3 regions of the Tindallia texcoconensis genome follow, and region 2 is predicted to be linked to each of the others. Evidence: riboswitches for the same ligand, from Rfam matches in the RefSeq annotation. Region 2 holds a riboswitch; each other region holds the start of a gene.

Region 1 (7,991 bases), 610 kb from region 2:
TTGACAGTGGAAAAGCTGGCCCTGTCTTTGGATTAAGAGCGGATATGGATGCCTTAGCCTTCGAAAAAAACAAAATAAAGTATGTTTTTCATGCCTGTGGTCATGACGCACATTCCGCTATAGTGTTGGCAACTGCAAAAAAAGTCAGCGAACAGGGCATTAAACAAGGGAAACTCTATTTGGTTTTTCAACAGGCTGAAGAAAAGTTGGGAGCTAACCAAATGATCGACAGTGGCCAATTAGACGAATTGGAGGAACTGGTAGGCATTCATCTCAGACCTATCCAGGAATGCCGCCTTGGCCAGGCAACACCTGCACTGTACCATGGTTCAAGCAAAAGAGTGGATGTTCAAGTAAAAGGCTTGAACGCTCATGGTGCCAGACCACACTTAGGGATCAACGCGGTTGACGCCAGTGTTATGCTGACAAATGCTATCAATTGCATCAAAGCAGACCCAGACGTATCTCATTCTATTAAAGTAACTCGTTTGAACGCTGGAGGTGATACCTTTAATACCATTCCCGATAAAGCAACTTTAACAATGGATATCAGGGCACAAACTAATAAAGTAATGGAATCGATTCTTGAAAAAGTGAAGCTAGCTGTTGAGCATAGCGGAAAGCATTTAGGAGGTGTCGGAGAAATTACCAGTATTAATGGTTCTCCAGCCGCTGAATATGACGCCCATATGGTCGCTTTGGCTAAAAATGCTATCATGGAAGAATTAGGAGAATCTTTAGAAGCAATCAGCACACCAGGAGCAGAAGATTTTCATTTTTATACGCAACGCTTAGGGGTCAAAACGGCCTATATCGGTCTTGGCGCTGATCTCTCACCAGGGTTACATCATCCAGAAATGAACTTTCATCAGGATGCTTTGATCAATGGCGTCAACTTATTATTTAATATGACAAGAAAAAAACTAATGTAATCAAGCAAAATCAAATGCCATTATATTTCATATTTCATACCAAAAAGGAGTGTCTGTAATGACCGCCAAAGAAAAAACTCACAAGAAATTTCAGGTGCCTCATACCTATACATTAATTATGATTTTTGTCATCTTTGCCGCCTTGTCTACTTATATTATTCCCGCAGGCGAATACACCATGACAGAAGACGAAACGCTGGGGATTACCTTAATCGATCCCGATAGTTTTGCATTCGTTGAGAAAAATCCAGTTGGACTTTTTACATTCCTTACTTCTATTCACCAAGGAATGGTAAATGGCGCTAATGTTATTTTTCTAGTGTTTCTGGTGGGTGGCTTTTTTCAGGTAATTAATGATACCGGAGCCTTAGATGCAGGAATCCGTGCTGCTATTGAAAAACTTCAGGGAAAAGAGTTGATGGTGATCCCTTTCATTATGCTTATCATGGCTATCTTGGGCATGTTAGGCATTGTCATCAATGCGGTTATTGCCTTTATTCCAATAGGCGTAGTATTAGCAAAACGGCTTAAACTAGATCCTCTCGTCGGTATGGCCATTATGTACCTGGGAGCTTACTCCGGCTTCGCCATGACTCCTATGGGACCTTTCAACACAGCTATCGCACAAGAAATTGCTGGAGTACCTATTTTCTCTGGTTTCGGCTATAGAACAGCTGTGATGGTGGTCGTATTCATCGCTACCGTTATTTACATCATGCATTATGCTAAAAAAATACGGGTAAACCCAGAAAAAAGCATCCTGGGCCAAGTAGATTTCGAAGTCAGCCAAACCGCTGAAGATATTCATTTCAACTTCTCTCATGCTATTATTCTAACAACTTTAGCTATTGGCTTTGCAGGATATGCTTATGGCTCAACCAGCCTTGGATGGGGACTAGATTACCTCAGTGGTATTATGCTCGGTGTCGCTTTAATTACAGGTGTTGTAGCAAAAATACATCCAGACGAAATGGCAAAATCTTTTATCAAAGGAGCTCAATCCATGGTGTTTGGTGCTCTGGTCATCGGGTTTGCCTCTTCCATCACTATTTTGTTAACGGATGGACGAATTATTCATACGATTATCCACGGAATGTCTATCCCTCTAGGAGCCGTAGGGCCTATTTTTTCATCGATAGGCATGTTTTTAGCCAATCTTCTGTTCAACTTTTTCGTACCATCCGGTTCTGGCCAGGCTTATGTGGTCATGCCCCTTCTTTCACCCATGGCTGATGTTGTGGGAGTATCTCGACAAGTAGCTGTATCAGCTTTTCAATATGGTGACGGGATTTCAAATATTATCATCCCTACATCCGGCGTTTTAATGGGCGCCATAGGAGTTGCTAAAATCCCTTATGAAAAATGGTTAAAATTTGTTATGCCTATTTTCGGTATATGGACTGGAATCGCTGTATTATCTATTGGATTTGCAACCTTGATCGGCTGGAGTTAAAGCAAAGCCCCTTCTGCAAAAGCAGCGGGGGTTTTTCTTTTGGATTTAGATCCAAGACCGAGAAAGTAAATGTGAATACTTCCCGTAAAGGGATTGTTGCTTACTTTGTTTTCTACCTGAAAAATATCCCTAATGACATGTTCCTGCAGTACCTGCTCCGGACTTCCAAAACTTTTAATGGTTCCTTGATGCAAAAGAATGATTTTATCACAATAGCTAGAAGCAATGTTTAAGTCATGAATGGCGGATAAAATACTAATATCCAGTTCTGAAATAATTTCCATGACTTCTATTTGGTATTTAATATCTAGATGATTTGTCGGTTCATCAAGAATCAACAACTCTGGCTTTTGCGTTAAACTTCTGGCAAACAAGACCCGTTGTTTTTCTCCACCGGACAAGGTCGTAAAGCTTCTGTTGGAAAATGCTTTCATCCCCACTTTTTCAATCATTTCATCGACAATCATGTAATCCGCCCGAGAATAGTTTTCGAAGGTTTTTTTATGCGGAGCTCTTCCCATCGCCACCATTTCTCGAACCGTAAAATCAAAATCAATGGTAGATTCCTGTTTTAATACCGCCATCTTCTTTGCAGTTTCTTTTTCTGACAAGGTACTGATATCCTGATGATCCATCAAAATAGTTCCTTTATCTGGACGCAGTGTTTTATAAATGGTTTTTAATAAGGTGGATTTTCCGCTCCCGTTTGGACCAACGATCCCGATAATTTCTTTGTTTTCTACTGCAAAACTGATGTCTTCAATAATTGGCGATCCATCGATTGATAGTGACAGGTCTTTTACAGAAACCATCATTTCGAGCCACCTCCAAAGGAGTAGTCATTCTTTCTAAGCAGCCAGATAAAAAATGGCCCTCCAAATAAGGCCGTAATGGTTCCTATAGGCATTTCTTCCGGCGCAAACAAGGTTCTAGCCAGCACATCTGCCCATATAAGAAACACAGCACCTAACAATGCCGATAAAGGAAGTACTTTTTTATGATCTGCTCCCACTAAGAAACGGGTTACATGAGGCACCATTAACCCTACAAACCCTATAGCACCACTAACTGCCACCATAATTCCTGTTGTCAGAGCCGTCACCACTAATAGCATTTTGCTAAGTTGATGGGTATTCACTCCAAGAGTGATAGCTGTTTCTTCACCCATTAACAAAATATTAAGCATTCTGGATTGGTAAAAAAGAAAAAGAAAAGTACCGATAACGGCTATCAAAGGAATCCATAAATGAGACCATTTAGTACCACCTAAACTTCCCATCATCCAAAAGAGCGCATTGCGAATTCCTTCTTCTCTTGGCGCTGTCATAATAATAATATTCGTTAGTGCATTTAACATGGCCGAAAGAGCTATTCCAGACAAGATAAGCCGAACAGGCAATACTTTTCCTTTTACTTGCGCCAGCATAAAAATAAACAGAACCGCCGCAAGGGCTCCTGCAAAGGCAGCAAAAGAAATCGCCATTTGTCCGAAAAACCGGAAGAATCCTAATACAATCACTAAGGTTGCGCCAACGGAGGCTCCGGAAGACACGCCTAAAATATAGGGATCTGCCAACGAATTTCTCAGAAGCGCCTGCATTGTAACTCCTGACAGCGACAGTCCGGCACCAACGATGGCTGCCAGAAGAACTCTCGGAAACCGAATATCCCATACAATGTGTTTTTGCGCTGTTGTCCAGTCTTCTTCCAGCAATGGTTCCAACACCGCGAACTGACTAAAGGCAATTTCCCACACGGTTCGAAACCCAATAGAGACGGGTCCAATAGCTACAGCCAAGGTAACAGAACCCACCAATAAGACCAAAAACAATATCGATAATTTTGGCATCGAAATCGATTTTTTCATCTAGACAGCTCCCTTTAAAACTGTTCTGGATAGAACCCTTCAGCTAATATCCGAAGGGCATCTACATTGCGCGGACCCTCAAAAACACCGGGAAGTGGCAGGATGACAAAACGTTGGTTTTTCACAGCATCCACCTCCTGCATAAAGGGGTTAGTAAGCAGTTCATCGATTTTCTCTTCTGCCGTTTCATCTCCATAGTCATTGATCACAATAACTTCTGGATTGCGGTCTACGACTTCTTCCCAATTAACACTTCCCCAGTTATTGGCAATGTCATCAAAAATATTTTTACCACCAGCCATTTCAATCAGGGTTGTTTGCAGGGATTGTCCCGCCGTAAATACCGCGTCTCCACCCATATCAAAAACAAGAACTTTCACCGGTTCTTCTATTTCTCCCAATTGTTGCTGAATCGTTTTCATCTCCTGTTGCATTTCACTGACAATAGCAATTGCTTTTTCTTCCACATCAAAAATCCTGCCCAAGTTCAGAAAGTCTTCATAGACATCATCCATGGTTGCTCCATTTACCAAGGTTCCTTTTACCGCATAGGCATGAATTCCATAGGTTTCCATTTCGTTCACAGAAGCTGTTCCATTTGCACCAAAGGCACTGTCACGCCCATATACAAAGTCTGGCTCAGCGCCTAGCAAAACTTCCATAGAGGGATATCTTTCGGCTAACACAGGGATACGGTCAAAATCATCCTTGAATTCCGGCAGGATTTCAGCGTTGTTAAAAGCCGTTCCTACAATACGGTCTCCCAAGCCTAAGGTAAATAATATTTCGGTTGTATGAACATTCATACTGACAATTCGCTCTGGCACTTCGGTAATGCTTAAGGTTCTATTAAAATTTTGGATCGTCACCGGTTGATAATCCGTTATTGTTTCTTTGGAGTCCGTTTGAACTTCTCCTTTTCCGCACCCTATAAAAAGCAGGATTCCCATCATTAGTAACAGAGACAGCCATTTTTTCTTCATTTTCATTCTCCTTTTTTAGGGCATTAAAAAAAGCCCCTTAATTATTAAGAGACTTCCCATCTTAGTTCTCTTTACCTACTTTCCCCTTGTCGCTTTACGCATGTTTTCATTTAAGGCAGGTCTCCTGGCTTGCGTTTCTTCCTCCTCCCAGCCTTCCCAAATTTCTTCAGTGGCATCTTAGGGATTCGTCTTCGCTTACAGTGGTGGGTCCGCGCCGGACTATAACCGGTCTTTCCTATTCTCCTCCTTTTAAGAGGCACCTTAAGGATTTATAGTTTATTTATCTATTCATCCTATCATAGGAAGATTATGAAAACAAGCTATTTCTTATCTTTAACGAAGTCGATCATCCAGGGGGCTCAGGGGGCTGGGGCTCAGTGGGGACAGGGGCAACTCGTCCTTCTCCTCCGAAATCTACGGTATTGCCCAGTAATTGTTTCGAGTATTTTACGAAGGCCCAGTTTTTCCAGAAATTCACGGACTAAAAGCAGACCGTGATTTGACGTTGTTCAAGTGAATAATCAAGGCTTATAAAGGATTTTTTTCCGACTGCCTCTATTCTTGTTCTTTTCTGATTATTGGAGGCCTCACTTTGCAGTCGCTGGAAGAAACACCAGAAAGAACAGGAAAAAAGTCCGTCCCCCCTGTCCTTTCTTACCTATGTCCTTCATGAAAAACTACTTTATTTCTTCCTGATTCCTTGGCTTCATACAAGGCCTCATCTGCATATTCAATGGCCTCTCTGACGCTTATCTTTTTTCCTGGAGCAACCGTAACGACTCCTATACTAATAGTGACCCGTTTAAACGGAGATGTCTCATGCTCCATGGCCAAATGATATACAGCATCTATGCTTTTTTGCGTTATCTTTTCCACCTCTGGTCCTTCAACATCTTCCAGCACTAAAGCAAATTCTTCTCCCCCAAATCGAGCAAAAACATCCTTTTTTCTTACCAGGTTATTGATGCACTTCGTCAAGTTTTTCAAGACTTCATCGCCTTGGATATGTCCATAGGTGTCGTTGTAATTCTTAAAAAAATCCACGTCTAATATCAAGATGCTTAACGCCTCCACTCGCTGTTGCCGCCATACACTTTCTAAGTATAGATTGAGGTAGCGTCTATTATAGATGCCTGTTAAAAAGTCTTTCTCATTTTCTTTCGTTAAAAGTGCATTCATGCTATGCAATTCCGACCTTGCTTTAAGAATCATCCCCATTAAAACAACAATGATGGTGAGCATCAGGGCATTTACAAAGAAAATCCACGGATACCCCAGTTGTGCGTTCCATAGGGTGACATCATCGACTCTGGCCACAGCCAAATACCAATTTCGCCCATCTGCCTTCTGAACAATTCCAAGGATGTCTTCCCCTTCATAGGCATAGGCCATTCGAACAATATCCTGGCTTTGCTTCGCTTCATTAAAATAATCCTTAAACAATGAAGAGCCTAAATCCGTATAAATATTTTGCCCTTCTAGATTAGGTCGATGGGTATGAATCATCATGGTCCCATCTTCATCCACCAACATAGAATAACTATTTCGTTTTTCCATTTCTGCCATTAGAAACCCTCGAATGCTTTCTAAAAACACATCCGCTGATATCACTCCAATAAACCCTTCCCGAAGGTATAGGGGGGAACTGATGGTCACCAACATTTCTCCTGTTTCCCGATCTACATACACACTGGAAACAATGGTTTTGCCAGCTTCCTGTGCTTCTAGATACCAAGTTCTGGTTCTGGGATCGTAATCATCCGGCGGAATCCATTGGCCACCTGTAATAAAATGGCCATCGGCTAATCCAATATATAGTTGAGAAATACTCGGGTCTTCATTATTGATATTCAAATAAGGGTTTTCTGTGTTGTAGGCTACCAATTCTTCATACGAAAAATTGTCATAAATATCTTTAGCCGTATTCACAATACTCTTTTTTTCTTTTATCCATAATCCAAAGGTGGCCGAGTCTGTTCTTAAATCGTTGACCAATGCATTGTATCGATTTTCCAACATTTCATTTCGCACCACATTAAAGTTATAGGCGGTTAATACCAATATGGCTAGAATCAGCAAACCCATGCTCCGTTGAAATATTTTTTTCATTTCCTCACCACCTATTCTTGAAAAAGGGATGTTCTGTCTTGTCATTCCATCCTTCTGTAGCCTTTTTTTACCCTTTCACCAAGAAGAAAAACATATAACTGACTAATCTCATCACACTCTTTTTTTTTGATCATGAAGGTGTATTTCCATATCCACTGGGTATTAAGTATTTATCGTTAGAATTTTCGGTCATTTTATGTTACTACCACTGTCCTTACAAAAAGAGGAAAGAAAGGATGAACAAGATGAAATCTTTAAAAACGAAACTAATTATCATGTTTGGAGCTATTTTTGCCCTAGTTTTCTTAGGGGCAACCTTTATCAACACCTCCCTTACCAGCAAATACATTGGTGAAGAAGTTGAGAGGGCCTTGGTAAGCAATGTCAGGGGTAATGCTTTGCTTCTGGAAGAGATGATGGATGATCATTTTGACTATATGGCTACCTTATCCGAACACCCAGAAATTTATCAAGGCGGCAATAATCCCTTAGACTATACGGACGCTGAGTGGAGGCGCTTCGCTTCTCAATTTCATCCGCAAATGGAAAGAAAAGGCTATGTAAGAATGTTTTTAAGCGATGACCAAGCCAACTCCTATCGCTTGGATAACGAAAGGGTTCACGTTGATATCACCACTAGAGAATAC
Region 2 (7,991 bases):
TTTAACACCTTCACCTTCCAACGACAAAGCGATAGAGCCAAGTTCCTGATAAACAACATTGCTTTCGTTATGCTTTTCTTCTAGTGTTATTTCAATAGGTTCTGGAGCTAGATACCCAGGAATTTCTTTTGGTACAAAGGTGATCGTATCTCCTATTCGGAAATAGTTTTCTCCCAAGGATTCTGTAAAATTATAGTCCCTAAAATTCCCCGTACTGGTTCTATAATCTTTCAAGTAGCGTTGGTTACCCACTACCAGACTCCAGCTTTCATCGCATACAGCATGCTTTTCCTGACCTGTAATCCCTTCCGTTTCCTTGATGCTTTTCCCCTGTTCATCTACATAATGAATCGTCAGAGAAGCAGGATTAACAATTCCTTGAGTATTTAAGTCTGTTGCATCCCCATTATTATAAATCTTTGTATATCGCTGGATTCCATCCTCTTTCTTTGTATTGCTCCGCCAGAAAATTCTTCCATTGGATGGAAAATCCTTCACACTATCAGGCAAAATAATTTCGTCCAGGGCATTGAAGGTAAATGCCTGCTGTCCAATTTTTTCAAGTCCCAAAGATAACGTCACATGCTCCAGTTCATTATCCTTAAAAGCCATAGCTCCTATTTCTTTTAAGGATTCAGGAAGGTGAATTTCTTTCAACTTATTGCCTTCAAAAGCATCCTCTCCAATTTTCACCAAATGATCAGAGAAGGTAATTTCTTTAATCTGATTCCCCCAGAACCCTCGTTTCTCTACTGTTTTCAAGGTGTTAGGCAATTTCAGTTCTTCAATCAAGTTCCCCTGAAATGCCCATGGACCTACTTCTTCAAGCCCTTCTGGTAGCACAAGTGTTTTAATCTGACTATTAATACTTCCGCCAAAAGAAGAGAAGTGAAAAGCTTTTTCACCTATTTTTTTCACATCCACTCCGTTAATAGTAGATGGTATGATTAACTCTTCTGGTGGATTTTTTCCTCGATATCCTAAAATAATTCCTTTTTCTTCATCAAACTCAAATTCATCATTGCTTTGCATTTTTATTTGTTCTATTTCTTCTGTCTCTTCTGTTTCTTTCGCTTCCTCATAAGCTGCATCTTCCTGTTTTTCTTCTGGCTTTTCTTCCTTTGTATCCAGATGTTTCCTATCACTCTGATCATCCGAATCATTCGTTTCAGGGATTTGATCCACCTCTTGGTAAACCTTTTCCGTAACTGTTGTTTTCGTTGATTCAGTATGTTTCTCCACCAAATCTTTTTCCGCCCATGCTACAAATGGACTAAACAAAGGTAGTACCATACTTAAGGTTACTAGCAACGCAATACGTTGCTTCCATACCATTTTTGACATTCTTATGCCTCCTTTTCTTTTGCTGTTCTTTCTTGCCCTTATCCTTGCACCGCTTCCTACATCCGCCCCTTTCCTCTATGTAATTCAGATGATGCTATATATAAAAAACCAGAGGTAGCTAAAAACTCATTGTTATCCAAAAACGCAACACCGCTTATCTCCTTTTTAAAAATGGTTTACGATGATAATCATCGGATACATGAGCTTTTAGCCCCGCTGGCGTTGCCGCCAGTAAGAAAAATTCTACTTTGCTCCTCCTCCTTCAGGATTCGTATTGATTCACCCATAGGTTTTCTTGTTTTAAAGCTTCCACTAAGGTTTTTCCGATGCTCGTGGGTTTATCTGCCATATAGATACCTGCTTCTTTCATGGATTGTATTTTTTCTCTAGCCCTTCCTTTTCCATCATCAATAATAGCTCCAGCTTGACCCATGGGTTTACTGGTTGGTAGGGTTTCACCACTGATATATCCTACTACTGGCTTTTTCATATTGGCTCTAATCCATTTTGCTGCCTTTTCTTCTTCCTTCCCTCCAATTTCACCAATCATCACAACTGCCTTCGTCTCTTTATCTTCATTAAAAGCCTGAAGCACCTCGATAAAATTGGTGCCCTGAATCGGATCTCCACCAATTCCTACGGCAGTTGATTGTCCGATTCCTCGCTGAGAAAGCTGATAAACCGCTTCATAAGTAAGGGTACCTGAGCGAGAAACGACCCCTATTTCTCCTTTTTGATGAATATATCCTGGCATAGTCCCAATCTTGCATGTTTCAGGCGTAATAATACCAGGTGAATTCGGGCCAATTAAACGAGTTTTTTTGCCTTCCATATATTTTTTTACTTTGATCATATCCATCACAGGAATATGTTCTGTAATGCAAATCACTAAATCCAATTCTGTTTGTACGGCTTCTAAAATAGCGTCGGCTGCAAAGGGGGCGGGGACATATACCACCGAAGTATTTGCCGATGTCTTTGCAACGGCTTTTTCCACTGTGTTAAAGATGGGGACTCCCAACAGTGCTTGGCCTTCTTTTCCAGGGCTAACGCCTCCAACAATGTTGCTTCCATAGTCTTGCATAAGCTTTGTATGGTATTGGGCTGTTTTTCCTGTAATGCCTTGAATAATGATTTTTGTCTTTTCATCCACCCAAATCCCCATTAAGCCGCACCTCTTTTCCCTTCCACTAATTCAACAATTTTCTGAGCACCTTCGCTCATATTAGCCACTGTTACAATTTCCAAGTTAGAGGATTTGAGAATTTTAAGACCTTCCTCTACATTCGTTCCTTCCAAGCGAAGGACTATAGGCACTTGAAGCTCTATGTCTTTTACTGCATTAAGAAGGCCTTTGGCAATCACATCACATTTTATAATGCCTCCAAATATATTGACCAAAATTCCTGATACCTTTGAATCTGACATAAGGATTTTGAAAGCTGCTTTAACTGTTTCTTCTGTGGCTCCACTTCCTATATCCAGAAAATTCCCAGGATGGCCACCATAATGCTTGATGATATCCATCGTGGCCATGGCTAAACCTGCTCCATTAACCATACAGCCAATATTGCCCTCCAAAGAAGCATATGCCAATCCATGAGATGCCGCTTCCACTTCTTTTTCTTCTTCTTCATTGAGATCCAAATATTTCCTTAGGTGAGGCTGACGAAAAAGAGCATTGTCATCAAAACTAAGTTTTGCATCTAAGGCCTGTACCTCTCCACTTTTCGAAATGACTAATGGATTAATTTCTGCCATAGAGCCATCTTGTTCGATAAAGCATCGATACAGATTTTTCATTAGGTCTACGGTATCTCGAAGTTGCTCTGGTGGTATTTGAATCCCATGGCAGATTCGATGTGCCTGAAATTCCGCCAGTCCTGTTACAGGATCGATGATTTCCTTATGGATTCTATCAGGATTTTCCGCTGCAAAGCTCTTGATATGGGCATCATCTTGTTCTGAAGCAATTATCATCACCCTTGCAGCTTCAGGATCCAGCGTAATGGCTATATAGTACTCTTTCCATATTTCGCAGCTTTCTTCAATCAGCAGTTTTTTTACTACTCGACCTTCTGGACCCGTTTGGTGGGTCACCAAAGTTTTTCCCAAAAGATGTGCGGCTTCAGTTTTCAAATCCGCCAAATTACTGACCATTTTTACCCCGCCAGCTTTTCCTCTGCCTCTAGCATGTATTTGTGCTTTGACAACAGCTTTGTCTGTTTCTATGCTCCAGCCTGCTTTTTCCACCTCTTCTAAAGTTCCGGCAACAAACCCCTTGGGAACGGGTATCCCATACTGCTTTAATAAAGTTTTTGCCTGATATTCATGAATATTCATCTTTCAACCTCCTTTCTTTGCCTATTTTCTCCAAAAACAAAAACCAGAAATCCCTAAGACTTGCTCTTAAAGGACCTCTGGTTTTCCAGTCAGTTCTCACACTATTTAATTGATCACGTTTACAGTTTTATCGACTCTTTCCATTCTTCAACACGAACTACCTGTCCGTCTTGGAACACCAAACGCATTTCTCCATGCCTTGTCTCACGAATCATTTTCAGCAGCTTTCGTTCTCTTTGTGACAACTCCTCTATTCCCATCTTTCTTTCCGCTAACATATCGCTTCCTCCTTTTGGTATGTTTTATCCATGGGACGTTTCCCCACCATTAACGATTTTCTTCCGCCACAGCCAGTGCAAACAAAGTGTCGGATAAACGATTAAAATATCGCAACAAGCACTCACTCACCTCTTCTTCTCGCATAAGCCATATGATTCTTCGTTCCAGGCGACGACAAATGGTTCTTGCCGCATGCAAATTGGCTGAAGAGAGATTGTTCCCAGGCACTACAAAACCTAAGGGCTTTTCCAGTTTCTCCATATATGCATCGATAAACCCTTCTTGCTTCTTGATATGTTCTTCTGTGATCTGTTCTCGAAGCTTTTCTGGGTCCCGAGTAGCAAGCTCTCCACCTGCCACGAAAAGTTCCTTTTGAATCTCTTCCAAAACTTCTTTTACTGCCTGATTCTCAATAGTTGCCCTAGCCACGCCGATAAAGCTGTTTAACTCATCCACCGTTCCATAACACTCTACTCGACTTTCATCTTTTGTCACTCGTTGCCCATCCCACAAACTCGTTTCTCCGCCGTCTCCGCTCCGTGTATAAATCCTCATCCTTTATCCCTCCTACTGTGGCTTTCATGTCTATTGGCATAAAAAAACTTCTCCAGGAATTCAGGGAGAAGTTTTATCGGAATGATTGCATTCAGAGCATACAGATATTTAGGAACTTTCTGTATCCACTCAGTCTCCTTCCCATCTCCCGTGAGAAATCCAGAGTATTCTATGGCAGGTCTCCTGGCTTAGCTTCATTGCATACCAATCTCCTTCCCATTGTTGTTCATCAACAGTGGATATGATTGGTGGCTCAGCATTACAGTGGCGGGACCGCGTGGGCATTACACCCATCTTCCCTTTTAATCTGTTCTCGTAATCAAACAGACACCATAAAATAATATTCAATTCTATCAACATAAGCATAGCATATCTTTATACCCAATTCAAGCTATATCCTCTTAGTTCCTTTTTATCTCCCTCATCCTCTCATTTGCTTTTGTTTTCCCTGGGATTAGTATCTAGATGCCTCTAATTCTATGGCTATCATCCCCTAGACCCTACTGATTCTTGGAGGTTTTTCAATGGTCTATGGCGAAGAAGCACCTTGTAGTACATGAGTTTGCTTCTATTTATTGACAGGCTCCTTTATTTGTATAAGAATAGAAGGAAGAACCCTAACGGAAAGGTGGTTATCCCATTGAAGGATGTATATATCGAAGTTTTAAAGGAAGAATTAGTGCCAGCCCTTGGATGTACAGAACCTATTGCTATTGCTTATGCCGCCGCTAAAGCCAGAGAAGTGCTGGGGCAAATGCCCGAGTCCATCCAGATTGAATCCAGCGGAAATGTGATCAAAAATGTAAAAGGAGTTACGGTTCCTATGACTCCAGGCATGAAAGGCATTGAAGCTAGTGCTATTCTTGGAGCCGTCGGAGGAGATTCTTCCAGGAAATTAGAAGTGTTAACGGCTGTTACGGAGGAACATATTCTCAAAACAAAAGAATTCTTGGAACAGAAAATTTGCCAAGTCACATTAGCAGAAGGAGTAGAAGGTCTTTATATTAAAGTGTTTGTTAAGGCTGCCAATGATGAAGCCAGCGTTACTTTAAAAGATTGCCATACGGGTATTATTGAAATCACTAAAAACAAACAAATTATTGAAAAGGAATCCACGATTGATGTACATGCCACCCAACAACAAGTGGACAGAAGCTTTTTAAGCATCCAAGGGATTTACGATTATATTCAAACCGTAGATGCTGGAACATTAAAACCTGTTTTAGAAGATCAAGTAACCATGAACCGTGCCATCGCTGAAGATGGACTTGCAAACCCCTATGGAGCCAACGTGGGAAAAACACTGCTGGAACTCTATGGTGATGCCGTAGATAATAAGGCTAAAGCCTATGCTGCCTCTGGATCTGATGCTCGGATGAGCGGCTGTTCCAAGCCTGTAGTTATCAACTCTGGTAGCGGGAATCAAGGCTTAACGGTTTCTTTGCCGGTTATTGTTTTTGCCGAATATCTAGATGTTTCGGAGGAAGTCTTGTATCGAGCATTAGCTCTAAGCAACCTTATTTCGATTCATATCAAAACAGGTATTGGAAAGTTATCTGCTTTCTGCGGTGCTGTCAGTGCTTCCTGCGGTGCAACGGCTGCCATTGCCTATTTACACCAAGCTCCCTTTCCTGTAATAACAAGATCTATTGCAAATACGCTGGCGAATACCTCTGGTATTGTCTGCGATGGTGCCAAAGCTTCTTGTGCCGCTAAAATTGCTTGTTCTGTCGATGCAGCTATATTATCATTCCGCTTGGCTGAAAAAGATCAGTACTTTGAAGCCGGTGATGGCCTCCTTAAAGAAGATATTGAAGAAACCATTCGCAGTGTTTGCCGAATGGCCAAAATTGGAATGAAAGAAACCGATGTAGAAATCCTGAAGATCATGATTGAATCCTGATCTTCAGGATTTTTTTACTGCATATAAATAAATTCTGGTAGTTGACCTGGTTCAAAGGCTCTTATAAATAATTGATTGTCAAATTCATCAAAAAAACCAACTACATACACAGGATAATATTCACGGGCTCTCCAGAAAGATGAAGAGCGATTTAAGCTTGCTTCAATTTCCTCTACATCCTTGGTGGAAATCCCATCTCCTATTTCTATAAACCCATTTCGCTCTATGACTTCCATTTCATTTTCCGACTCCACCATCCGTACAGATACTTGGGCTATATCTTCTGGAACTACCGTAACCTCATCATAGTGATCCTTGTCTTTTAACCACTGATCTAGTGCTTCAAAATTACGGTTTCGATCAACATATAACTGGCCGCGATCACCATAATAGGGAGGCATTGATTTTTGTTTGCGATCTGTTAAATGAATACGAATAGATCCTTCTGAATCACTTGGACCATATAACGTATCATAATCCGCTCTTTTGATTTCTTCCTGAATAATACTTAGGACTTCTTCTGCTTCTTCCTGCTGCAAGATCTTTCTTTTGTCCATTTCTCCAGCTCTAAATTCTATATGAGATACGTCTTCTGGCTGTAATCGGAGTACTGGGAATTCCATTTCTTTGTCTTCCATAAGACCCTGGATGGATTGAAAATATTCCTCGAAATCATGGTGAGACACCCTATATTCACGAACTTGACGACTTCCGTCTTTTAAATGATACGCCAGTGCCACTCTCCTTGTATCCGAATTATATTGATTGCCTTTAAAACGGAACCAATTGGATTCCTGAATAATCGCTTCATGCAGTTTTAGAATTCTTTCTATACTCTGGGATTGACGATAAAAATAATCCCACTCCTCTTGCTCAGAAGCAGTCTTCCAGTTTTCATACCGCCAAAAAGCTCCGTCAAAATAAACTTTTTCAATGTCGTCTACCTTGGGAATTCGTTGCTCATAACCAGTCACATCCGTTACAATTCCTGTCATGATCATCCCTGTGATGGCTGCATAGATGGCAAAACTTTTAAGGTTTTTCCTATTAAAGACTCTAAAACTTTTATTCAATACTGCCAAGGCTATATAATGACCGATCACTGCAAAGAGAGCGTAAGCAATCAAAATCCAAAATACGTTGCCCCTACTAGCGATTTCGGCGTAAAGTCCTCCAGTGAGCATCACACAAAAGGTGATCCCTAATAGAAAAATAGTGTTTATTCCATTAAATACCACCGTTTGACGACATCTTTCCATCCGCCGATATTGGTAAAGAGTTCGAGAAGCAACAAGCAAAAGAACGCAGGCTACCAAATATCCTCTCACTTCCGAGAAGCTTAAGGACTCTGCATACAATCCAAAGATCCGAATGATCGGTGAAAAAACCAAGTATTCTTCCTGCATTAAAAAATCTCCACTAAATCCATACAGTAAAATGTTGAGATTATATGCCATTAGGATCAGCATTCCAGCTGGTAATAGCAATAGAATATACGCAAAAATCCCTTGGGCCAATACCACACCGGAAAACATTCCTACGGTTACGGTGGAAAGATAGATGACGA
Region 3 (7,991 bases), 300 kb from region 2:
ATTGACGACTTAACCTTTGAATTTAAGCTTAGAGAAGGGGTGCTGTTCCATAACGGAGAAGAATTAACAGCAAGCGACGTAGAATTCACACTGCTTCGAGCATTAGATTCTGCCAATGTAGGCCATATTGTAGGGGAGATTGATCCCGACGGATTTGAAATTGTGGATGACTATACCATCAGAATTTCAACAAAGGATCCTTTTGCACCACTGATGGCTCATTTAGCCCATACGGGGACTTCTATTTTAAATCAAAAGGCAGTAGAAGAGTTTGGGGATGATTATGGTGAAAATCCAGTAGGAACCGGACCTTATATGCTTGATACATGGACAAGAGGATCACAGATTCAGTTAGAAAGATTTGAAGATTTCCATGGTGACAACGCAAAAATGGAAAGAATCACCTTTAGAAGTATTCAAGAAGCTGGAAACCGAACCATTGAGCTGGAAACCGGTGAAATTCATATTGCTTACGATACGTTACCAACGGATATTTCAAGAATTGAAGGAAATGATGAATTAGTATTGGCAAGAGACTTAAACTTTTCAACGGTGTATCTTGGATTTAACGCTAAAAAAGAGCCTTTTGATGATGTAAGAGTTCGGCAAGCCATCAACTATGCTATTAATGTGGAATCCATCATTAATACCGTCATGGAAGGTTCTGGGGAAGTTGCAACCGGACCCATCGGACCCATGGTATGGGCAGCAAATGACGAACTAGAGCCTTATGGACACGATATAGCCAAAGCTCAGGAACTAATGAATGAAGCTGGCTTGGAAGACGGATTCTCAACCACCATCTGGACAAATGATGATCAACTTCGACAAGATATCGCAGTAATTGCTCAAAGTCAGTTAGCGGAAATTGGAATTGAAGTAGATATTCAAGTATTGGAGTGGGGAGCATATCTGGAAGGAACTGCTAATGGAGAGCATGATATGTTTATCTTAGGATGGGTTACGGTAACAGGAGATCCGGACTATGGATTATATGCATTGTTCCATTCAGAACAATTTGGAGCAGCTGGAAACCGAACCTTCTATGCCAATGAACGAGTGGATGAATTATTGGATGAAGCCAGAAGATCCGCAGATCCTGACGTGCGAGAAGCAGCATACAGGGAAGTTCAGGAAATCGTACGAGACGAAGCACCTTGGTTATTCCTTAACACTGGGGAAGATCGAACCGGACTTCGTGCCAACGTAAAGGGATTTAGAAATCATCCAGCGGGTCATCACCCACTGTGGGATGTCGTTGTAGAATAACTAAATACATGAAGAATCCATCTGGAAAACAGATGGGATTGCCAGAAGAGGCAAGGCACAGTAGGGTCATAGCCATGACCCTACTGTGCTTTCTGGAATTATTTTGAAAATTCATCATAATCAATATAAAACTGACAGACAGTTCCGATAGATTAGAAAGGAGGAGCAATAATGTTAAAGTATATTGGTCGAAGAATACTGTTGCTATTACCCGTATTGATTGGTGTATCCTTCATTGTGTTTAGCTTAATGTACATTACCCCAGGAGATCCTGCGGCCATTCAACTTGGAGAACAGGCAACAGAAACACAAATCTTACAGCTTCGAGAACAAATGGGTTTGGATGATCCCTTTATTGTCCAGTATGGCCGTTTTGCCAAAGGTGTATTCACAGAGCTAGACTTTGGTCGATCCTATAGAACTAATACATTGGTATTCGATGAGTTAATCAGTCGCTTTCCAACGACCTTGACCTTGGCAGCTACGGGAGTGGTGGTGGCGGTGGCCATCGGAATACCCGTTGGGATTATTTCCGCAACCAAACAATATTCCTTATTTGATAATGTGGCCATGATGTTTGCCTTAATTGGAGTGTCCATACCGAACTTTTTTCAGGGCTTGCTGGCCATTCTCATATTTTCGGTGTGGGCAGGGTGGTTTCCCTCGTCAGGCTATTCGACACCGATGCATATGATTTTGCCGGCTTTGACCATTGGAACAAGTTCAGCAGCTATGATTACCCGGATGACACGGTCCAGTATGTTGGAGGTAATCCGGCAAGATTATATTCGTACGGCTCGGGCCAAGGGACAAAAGGAGTCTGTGGTCATCAATCGTCATGCGTTGAAGAACGCTTTGATCCCTGTAGTTACTGTAATCGGTTTGCAATTTGGATACTTGCTGGGGGGAGCGGTACTTACAGAAACCGTTTTTTCCATTAATGGTATTGGGCTTTTGATGGTGAATTCCATTAAAATGCGGGATTTCCCCATGGTTCTGGGTGGGGTATTGTTTATTGCCCTGACCTTTAGCCTTGTTAATCTGTTGGTAGATATCTTATACGGATTCATTGATCCTAGAATCAAGGCTCAATACAAATAATCAGAAAAGGAGGTCCTAAAATGTCACCTCATAATGATGATAATGGTTTAATGGATAAAGGAACCCCCCCAAAGGCAAAAGAGTTAACCAGGGAGGATGCGGTAGTAAAAAATTATCAATCCCAAACGGAAATTCATAGTGGTCCTGGAACAGGTCAAGAGAAAAAGATGGATGTGAAAACCATTGTACCACCAAAGAGAAAGAGTCAATGGGCAGAAGTTTGGAAACGATTGATTAAGAACAAAGCAGCTATTGTGGGAATGCTGATCATTGTAACCCTGATGCTTACTGCGATTTTTGCGGATTATATTGCACCGGTCCACTATGAAACACAAGATCTGGAGAATGTTCGGGTGGCGCCGAATTCCGATAACTGGTTTGGTACCGATAATTTTGGACGAGATATTTTCAGCCGGGTCGTCTATGGCAGTAGAATTTCGATTATGGTAGGTTTTATTGCCGTTGGTGTGGCAATGGTTGTCGGTGGAATCCTCGGCTCTATATCCGGATACTACAGTGGTAGAATTGATAACGTCATCATGCGTTTAATGGATGTTTTGCTGGCCATTCCTGGAATATTACTGGCCATAGCCATAGCCGCAGCCCTAGGGCCAGGGCTTGTAAATGTCATGATTGCCGTAGGGATTGCATCGATACCCCGGTATGCTCGAATCGTTCGTGCCTCGGTACTTTCCCTTAGGGATCAGGAGTTTGTAGAGGCGGCAAAAGCCGTTGGAGCCAATGACTTTAGAATCATCACCAAATATATTTTGCCCAACTGTATGGCCCCTATTATTGTGCAGGGAACCTTAGGGGTTGCGGAAGCCATTCTTTCTGCAGCCGGCCTAAGTTTTATCGGCCTTGGTATTCAGCCGCCAACTCCTGAGTGGGGTGCGATGTTGTCTACGGCTCGAATATATATCCGAGATGCCTGGTGGATGGCCATTTTCCCAGGGCTTGCAATTATGTTTACCATCTTTGGTCTGAACCTGCTGGGGGATGGTCTTCGAGATGCATTGGATCCAAGGTTAAAAGGCTAAAGTCAAGGAAGGGAGTGTCGTATATGGCAAAAGATTTGTTGAAAGTAAAGGACTTGTCCATTCAATATAATACGGATGACGGGGTTGTAAAGGCCGTCGATCATATGACCTTTGAAATTGGCATAGGAGAAACCATTGGAATTGTTGGAGAAACTGGTGCGGGAAAAACCACAACGGCCCTAGGGATTATGCGATTGGTTCCAGCCCCTCCGGGAAAAATAGTCCAAGGGGAAATTCTCTTTAAAGGGGAAGACTTGCTGAAGAAAAAGGAAGAGGAAATGCGAAACATTCGAGGAAATAAAATTTCCATGATTTTTCAGGATCCCATGACTTCCTTGAATCCGGTCATGACTACGGAAGATCAAGTTGCCGAGGTGATTTTACTTCACCAAAAGGCAAATCAAAAAGAAGCTTTGGAAAAGGCCAGAGACATGATTGAAACCGTAGGTATTCCAAGGGAACGTGGCAAAGAGTATCCCCATCAATTCAGTGGTGGCATGAGGCAACGTATCGTCATTGCGATTGCCCTTGCCTGTAATCCAGAGCTGTTGATCGCAGATGAACCCACCACGGCATTGGATGTAACCATCCAAGCTCAGGTTTTGAAACTCATGAAACGACTGAAAGACGAATTTGAAACATCCATGATCATGATCACCCATGACCTGGGAGTAGTGGCAAATATTTGTGATAAAGTAGCCATTATGTATACGGGATACGTGGTGGAATATGCCAAAGTAAGCGATCTGTTCGAAAGGCCATTGCACCCTTATACGGAAGGGTTGTTCGGTTCTATTCCCAATGTCGAAGAGGATGAAAAGCGGTTAAAGCCCATAAAAGGGTTGATGCCGGATCCAACGGAAATTCCTGAAGGATGTCCATTTAATCCACGATGTCCTAAGGCCATGGACATTTGCAGAAAAGTACTACCGGATAGAGCGGAAGTGAAAGAAGGGCATTTTGTCAATTGTCATCTGTATCCGGCAGAACAATACAGAAAGTAGGAGGTGAAAGGAATGTTGAAAAATATTTTAGAAGTAAAAAATCTGAAAAAATATTTTAAAACCCCGAAAGGAATGCTTCATGCCGTAGATGATGTCAGCTTTTTTATCAAAGAAGGAGAAACCTTAGGCCTCGTAGGCGAGTCTGGTTGCGGAAAATCCACTACGGGTCGGGCCATACTGCGACTGGTTGAACCCACAGCGGGAGAAGTAAACTTTGAGGGAAAAAACATTGTGGATTTTAACGGATCCCAGATGCGTGAAGCTCGAAAGAATATGCAAATCATCTTTCAAGACCCCTATGCATCCCTGAATCCAAGAATGAACCTGGGGCAAATTATTTCCGAGCCTCTTTTAATCAATAAAGTATTCAAGGATCGTAAAAAAGTGACGGATCGGGTGAAGGAGTTAATGGATACGGTTGGTCTGACCCCAAGACTCCTAAATGCCTTTCCTCATGAGCTTGATGGTGGAAGACGTCAACGGGTGGGTGTGGCCAGAGCGCTGGCCCTAAATCCTAAGTTCATCGTTCAGGATGAGCCGGTATCCGCTCTGGATGTATCGATTCAAGCCCAAATTCTTAATCTAATGCAGGATATCCAGGAGGAACTGGGTCTTACGTATCTCTTCATTTCCCATGATTTGAGCGTGGTGAAACATGTGAGTGATCGAATTGCGGTGATGTACCTTGGGAAAGTAGTGGAGCTTTCTGAATACAACGCTATTTTCAAAAATCCCTTGCATCCCTATACCCAAGCCTTGTTGTCGGCCATACCAGTACCCAGGGTAGATGCACCGGATAATATGATTATTCTTGAAGGGGACGTACCAAGCCCTATAAATCCTCCGGAAGGCTGCCGTTTTTACGGTCGATGTCGACATCGACAGGATATTTGTAAAACAAAGACCCCGGAGTTAAGGGAGTATGAACCTCAGCGATTTGTGTTATGCCATTTAGTGGAAGAATTACAAAAATAACGGAATGGTTTACAAAGAGCAGAGACTCTTTTCCAAGCTGTATATTTTTGATGAAAAGGGCTCCTGACCACAAAATTGAGCTCTTTTCCCTTTTTTGATCTTTGCCCATGGGGGAGGAAAATTTCAATGTCCAACCAATACGATTACACAAAAATTCCGAGGCTTTCCACAGTGCTTTGGCTTGTTACCAAAGAAGGCCTGTTGGCGACACTGATTGCTGCTGTCATGGGAGCTGTCTATGGTTTTTTCTTGTCTCAGAAACCTTTACTGCAACTGGCAAACAATGCTATTTTCTTAATGGGAGTCGTTTTAGGCTGCTATGCTCTTTTTTTTGGTATCCAGCGGGATAAAAAAATCTTTAAAAACATGTTTCACAGCCATCTAAAAGAACAGTATTTGGAGAAACTCTCTCTTCGAAAAGAAAGGGCCATTCATTTTTATCGAGCCTTCGTGGTTTTTATGATGGCGATCTTTTTGGATCTGGTTCTGTTTTATCTTTAACCCTGGGAGAATCATCAGGACTTTTTCTTGTGGTAAAAGAGTGCTTCTGATATAATGATTCACATCAATTAAATATTTTTCAGGTGTTTAACCAACACAATTGGGAAAGGGGTTAGAAACCCCTGCAGCCCCCGCTACTGTAAGTGTGGATGAAAACGGCAAAAGCCACCAAAGGAATCCTTTGGGAAGGAGCCGTGAGTAAAAGGAAACACAAGCCAGGAGACCAGCCTGAGAAAATTGCACCAAACCCTTCGGAGGGAAGGGCCCATGGGGTGAGTGACATACGAACACATGGCGTCTTTTCCGGCGGCATGTTTTTTTGTGACAACAGAAATAGAAAAAAGGAGTTGTTTGAAGATGAAAAAAGCATTAGTCATTCTGGCCCATGGAAGCAGGGTACCAGAAACCAGCGATACCGTCAAAGAATTGGCAGAACATGTGAAGATACGTTCAAAAGATGAATTTGCAATGACCGGATACGCTTTTTTACAGTTTGCTAAGCCAGAGTTGGAAGAAACCCTAGAGACATTGATAGAAAAAGGTGCAACAGAGATCGTAGTAGCTCCGTTTTTTCTATTTGCGGGCCATCATATGCAACATGATTTACCAGAAGCCCTAGATAAAATGAAAGAAAGATATCCAGAAGTCACCTTTAAAACATCAGACGTCATTGGACAGGATTCAAGAATGACGGATATCCTATTAGATCAGATCAGAAAGGTATAAGGAAGAAGAACCCATAGGAGGAGCTTGGATGGCCAAAGGATTTGTACTGGCCGGCACCCATAGTGGTGTCGGGAAAACAACCATTACCCTTGCATTGTTAAAAGCTTTGAAAGAGCGGGGCCATGAGGTGCAACCCTGTAAAGTGGGGCCGGACTTCATTGACCCTCAGTTTCATCATGCCGTCACCGGAACCCCCTCCTACAATCTGGATAGTTGCCTCATGGGTGAAGCTGGTGTTCAAAGACAGTTGGAACAAATTCTTCGAGAAGATCAAATAGTGGTGGTGGAAGGTGTCATGGGGCTTTATGATGGCATGGGGAGCCGTAAAGAAAACGGGAGCACTGCGTGGATTGCCAGATTGTTGAAATTACCGGTAATTTTAATCATAGACGGTGCAGGCATGTCTACCAGTGCGGCGGCCATGGTGAAAGGCTATGAGATGTACGACCCAGCATTGAAGGTGGCAGGGGTTATTATTAATCGTATATCCGGCGAGAAACACTACCAGCTAATTCGTCGTGCCATTGAACGAGACACGGGCATTCCTTGTCTGGGGTGGATGGCCAAGGATCAAGGCCTAACTCTGAAGAGTCGCCACCTGGGGTTGATTCCAGCTACAGAAGTGGAGGCTCTGAAGGAAACCCTCCAGAAAGCCTCGGAAGCTGCTGAAAAAACCTTGGAGATCGATAGGATTTTAGAACAGGCTGCCATCCTTCCAGTACCCTTGAAAACCAAGGAAAACCTTCAGCAGAAAAGGGATTTTAGGATTGGGATTGCCAAAGACCAAGCCTTTCATTTTTACTATCCAGCCAATCTGGATTGGCTGAAGAAACAGGGATGCACCCTAGTAGAAGTAAGCCCTATGCAGGACAAGCATTTGCCAGATTCTTTGGATGCCCTCTACTTGGGAGGCGGATTTCCAGAAATCTTTGGAAAGGAATTGGAGGCAAACACTTCCTTTAGAAAAGATTTAAAAGAGAAGGTTCAGCAAGGATTACCGGTATATGCAGAATGTGGTGGATTTCAGTATTTATGCCAAAGCTTGACGGATTTCCAAGGAAACACCTGGGAAATGGCAGGTGTTTTTCCAGGGAAAGCTTACATGACCAATCGGCTTCAACGATTTGGCTATGGTTCTATTGAAACCAACCCAGAAAAAGGATTTTTTACAGAATCCTTGCAGATCTCAGGCCACGAATTTCATCGAGGAGTAGTGGAAACACAGGAGCCTGGGGTTCTTTCCATCACCAAGATTCAGGATCCTTCAGAAAAAAGAGACCCAGTATCCTGGAAATGTGGCATGACCATCCATCATGCTTTTGGTGGGTTTCCCCATGTTTTTTTTGAATCCAATCCAGCCTATGCCATGGAATGG

The links. Region 2 has a riboswitch for cobalamin ahead of ACZ47N_RS08630 (cob(I)yrinic acid a,c-diamide adenosyltransferase). Riboswitches for the same ligand answer to the same signal wherever they lie in the genome.
Region 1: another riboswitch for cobalamin. It lies ahead of ACZ47N_RS06010 (ABC transporter substrate-binding protein); the one in region 2 lies ahead of ACZ47N_RS08630 (cob(I)yrinic acid a,c-diamide adenosyltransferase).
Region 3: another riboswitch for cobalamin. It lies ahead of ACZ47N_RS07375 (sirohydrochlorin chelatase); the one in region 2 lies ahead of ACZ47N_RS08630 (cob(I)yrinic acid a,c-diamide adenosyltransferase).

What each region holds. Positions count from the first base shown of each region.
Region 1 covers NZ_AP042431.1:1,301,297-1,309,287, forward strand. The annotation lists gene ACZ47N_RS05990 (amidohydrolase) at 1-932, shown strand, start outside; gene ACZ47N_RS05995 (YfcC family protein) at 991-2,385, shown strand; gene ACZ47N_RS06000 (ABC transporter ATP-binding protein) at 2,382-3,200, opposite strand; gene ACZ47N_RS06005 (FecCD family ABC transporter permease) at 3,197-4,252, opposite strand; gene ACZ47N_RS06010 (ABC transporter substrate-binding protein) at 4,267-5,235, opposite strand; cobalamin riboswitch at 5,333-5,514, opposite strand; gene ACZ47N_RS06015 (sensor domain-containing diguanylate cyclase) at 5,890-7,344, opposite strand; gene ACZ47N_RS06020 (methyl-accepting chemotaxis protein) at 7,590-7,991, shown strand, end outside.
Region 2 covers NZ_AP042431.1:1,911,556-1,919,546, reverse strand. The annotation lists gene ACZ47N_RS08650 (leucine-rich repeat protein) at 1-1,344, opposite strand, end outside; gene sucD (succinate--CoA ligase subunit alpha) at 1,607-2,509, opposite strand; gene sucC (ADP-forming succinate--CoA ligase subunit beta) at 2,509-3,687, opposite strand; gene ACZ47N_RS08635 (DUF2292 domain-containing protein) at 3,807-3,965, opposite strand; gene ACZ47N_RS08630 (cob(I)yrinic acid a,c-diamide adenosyltransferase) at 4,015-4,521, opposite strand; cobalamin riboswitch at 4,678-4,871, opposite strand; gene ACZ47N_RS08625 (L-cysteine desulfidase family protein) at 5,162-6,424, shown strand; gene ACZ47N_RS08620 (DUF6449 domain-containing protein) at 6,439-7,991, opposite strand, start outside.
Region 3 covers NZ_AP042431.1:1,612,810-1,620,800, forward strand. The annotation lists gene ACZ47N_RS07345 (glutathione ABC transporter substrate-binding protein) at 1-1,269, shown strand, start outside; gene ACZ47N_RS07350 (ABC transporter permease) at 1,441-2,370, shown strand; gene ACZ47N_RS07355 (ABC transporter permease) at 2,391-3,410, shown strand; gene ACZ47N_RS07360 (ABC transporter ATP-binding protein) at 3,434-4,414, shown strand; gene ACZ47N_RS07365 (ABC transporter ATP-binding protein) at 4,427-5,389, shown strand; gene ACZ47N_RS07370 (hypothetical protein) at 5,516-5,890, shown strand; cobalamin riboswitch at 5,955-6,136, shown strand; gene ACZ47N_RS07375 (sirohydrochlorin chelatase) at 6,248-6,616, shown strand; gene ACZ47N_RS07380 (cobyrinate a,c-diamide synthase) at 6,645-7,991, shown strand, end outside.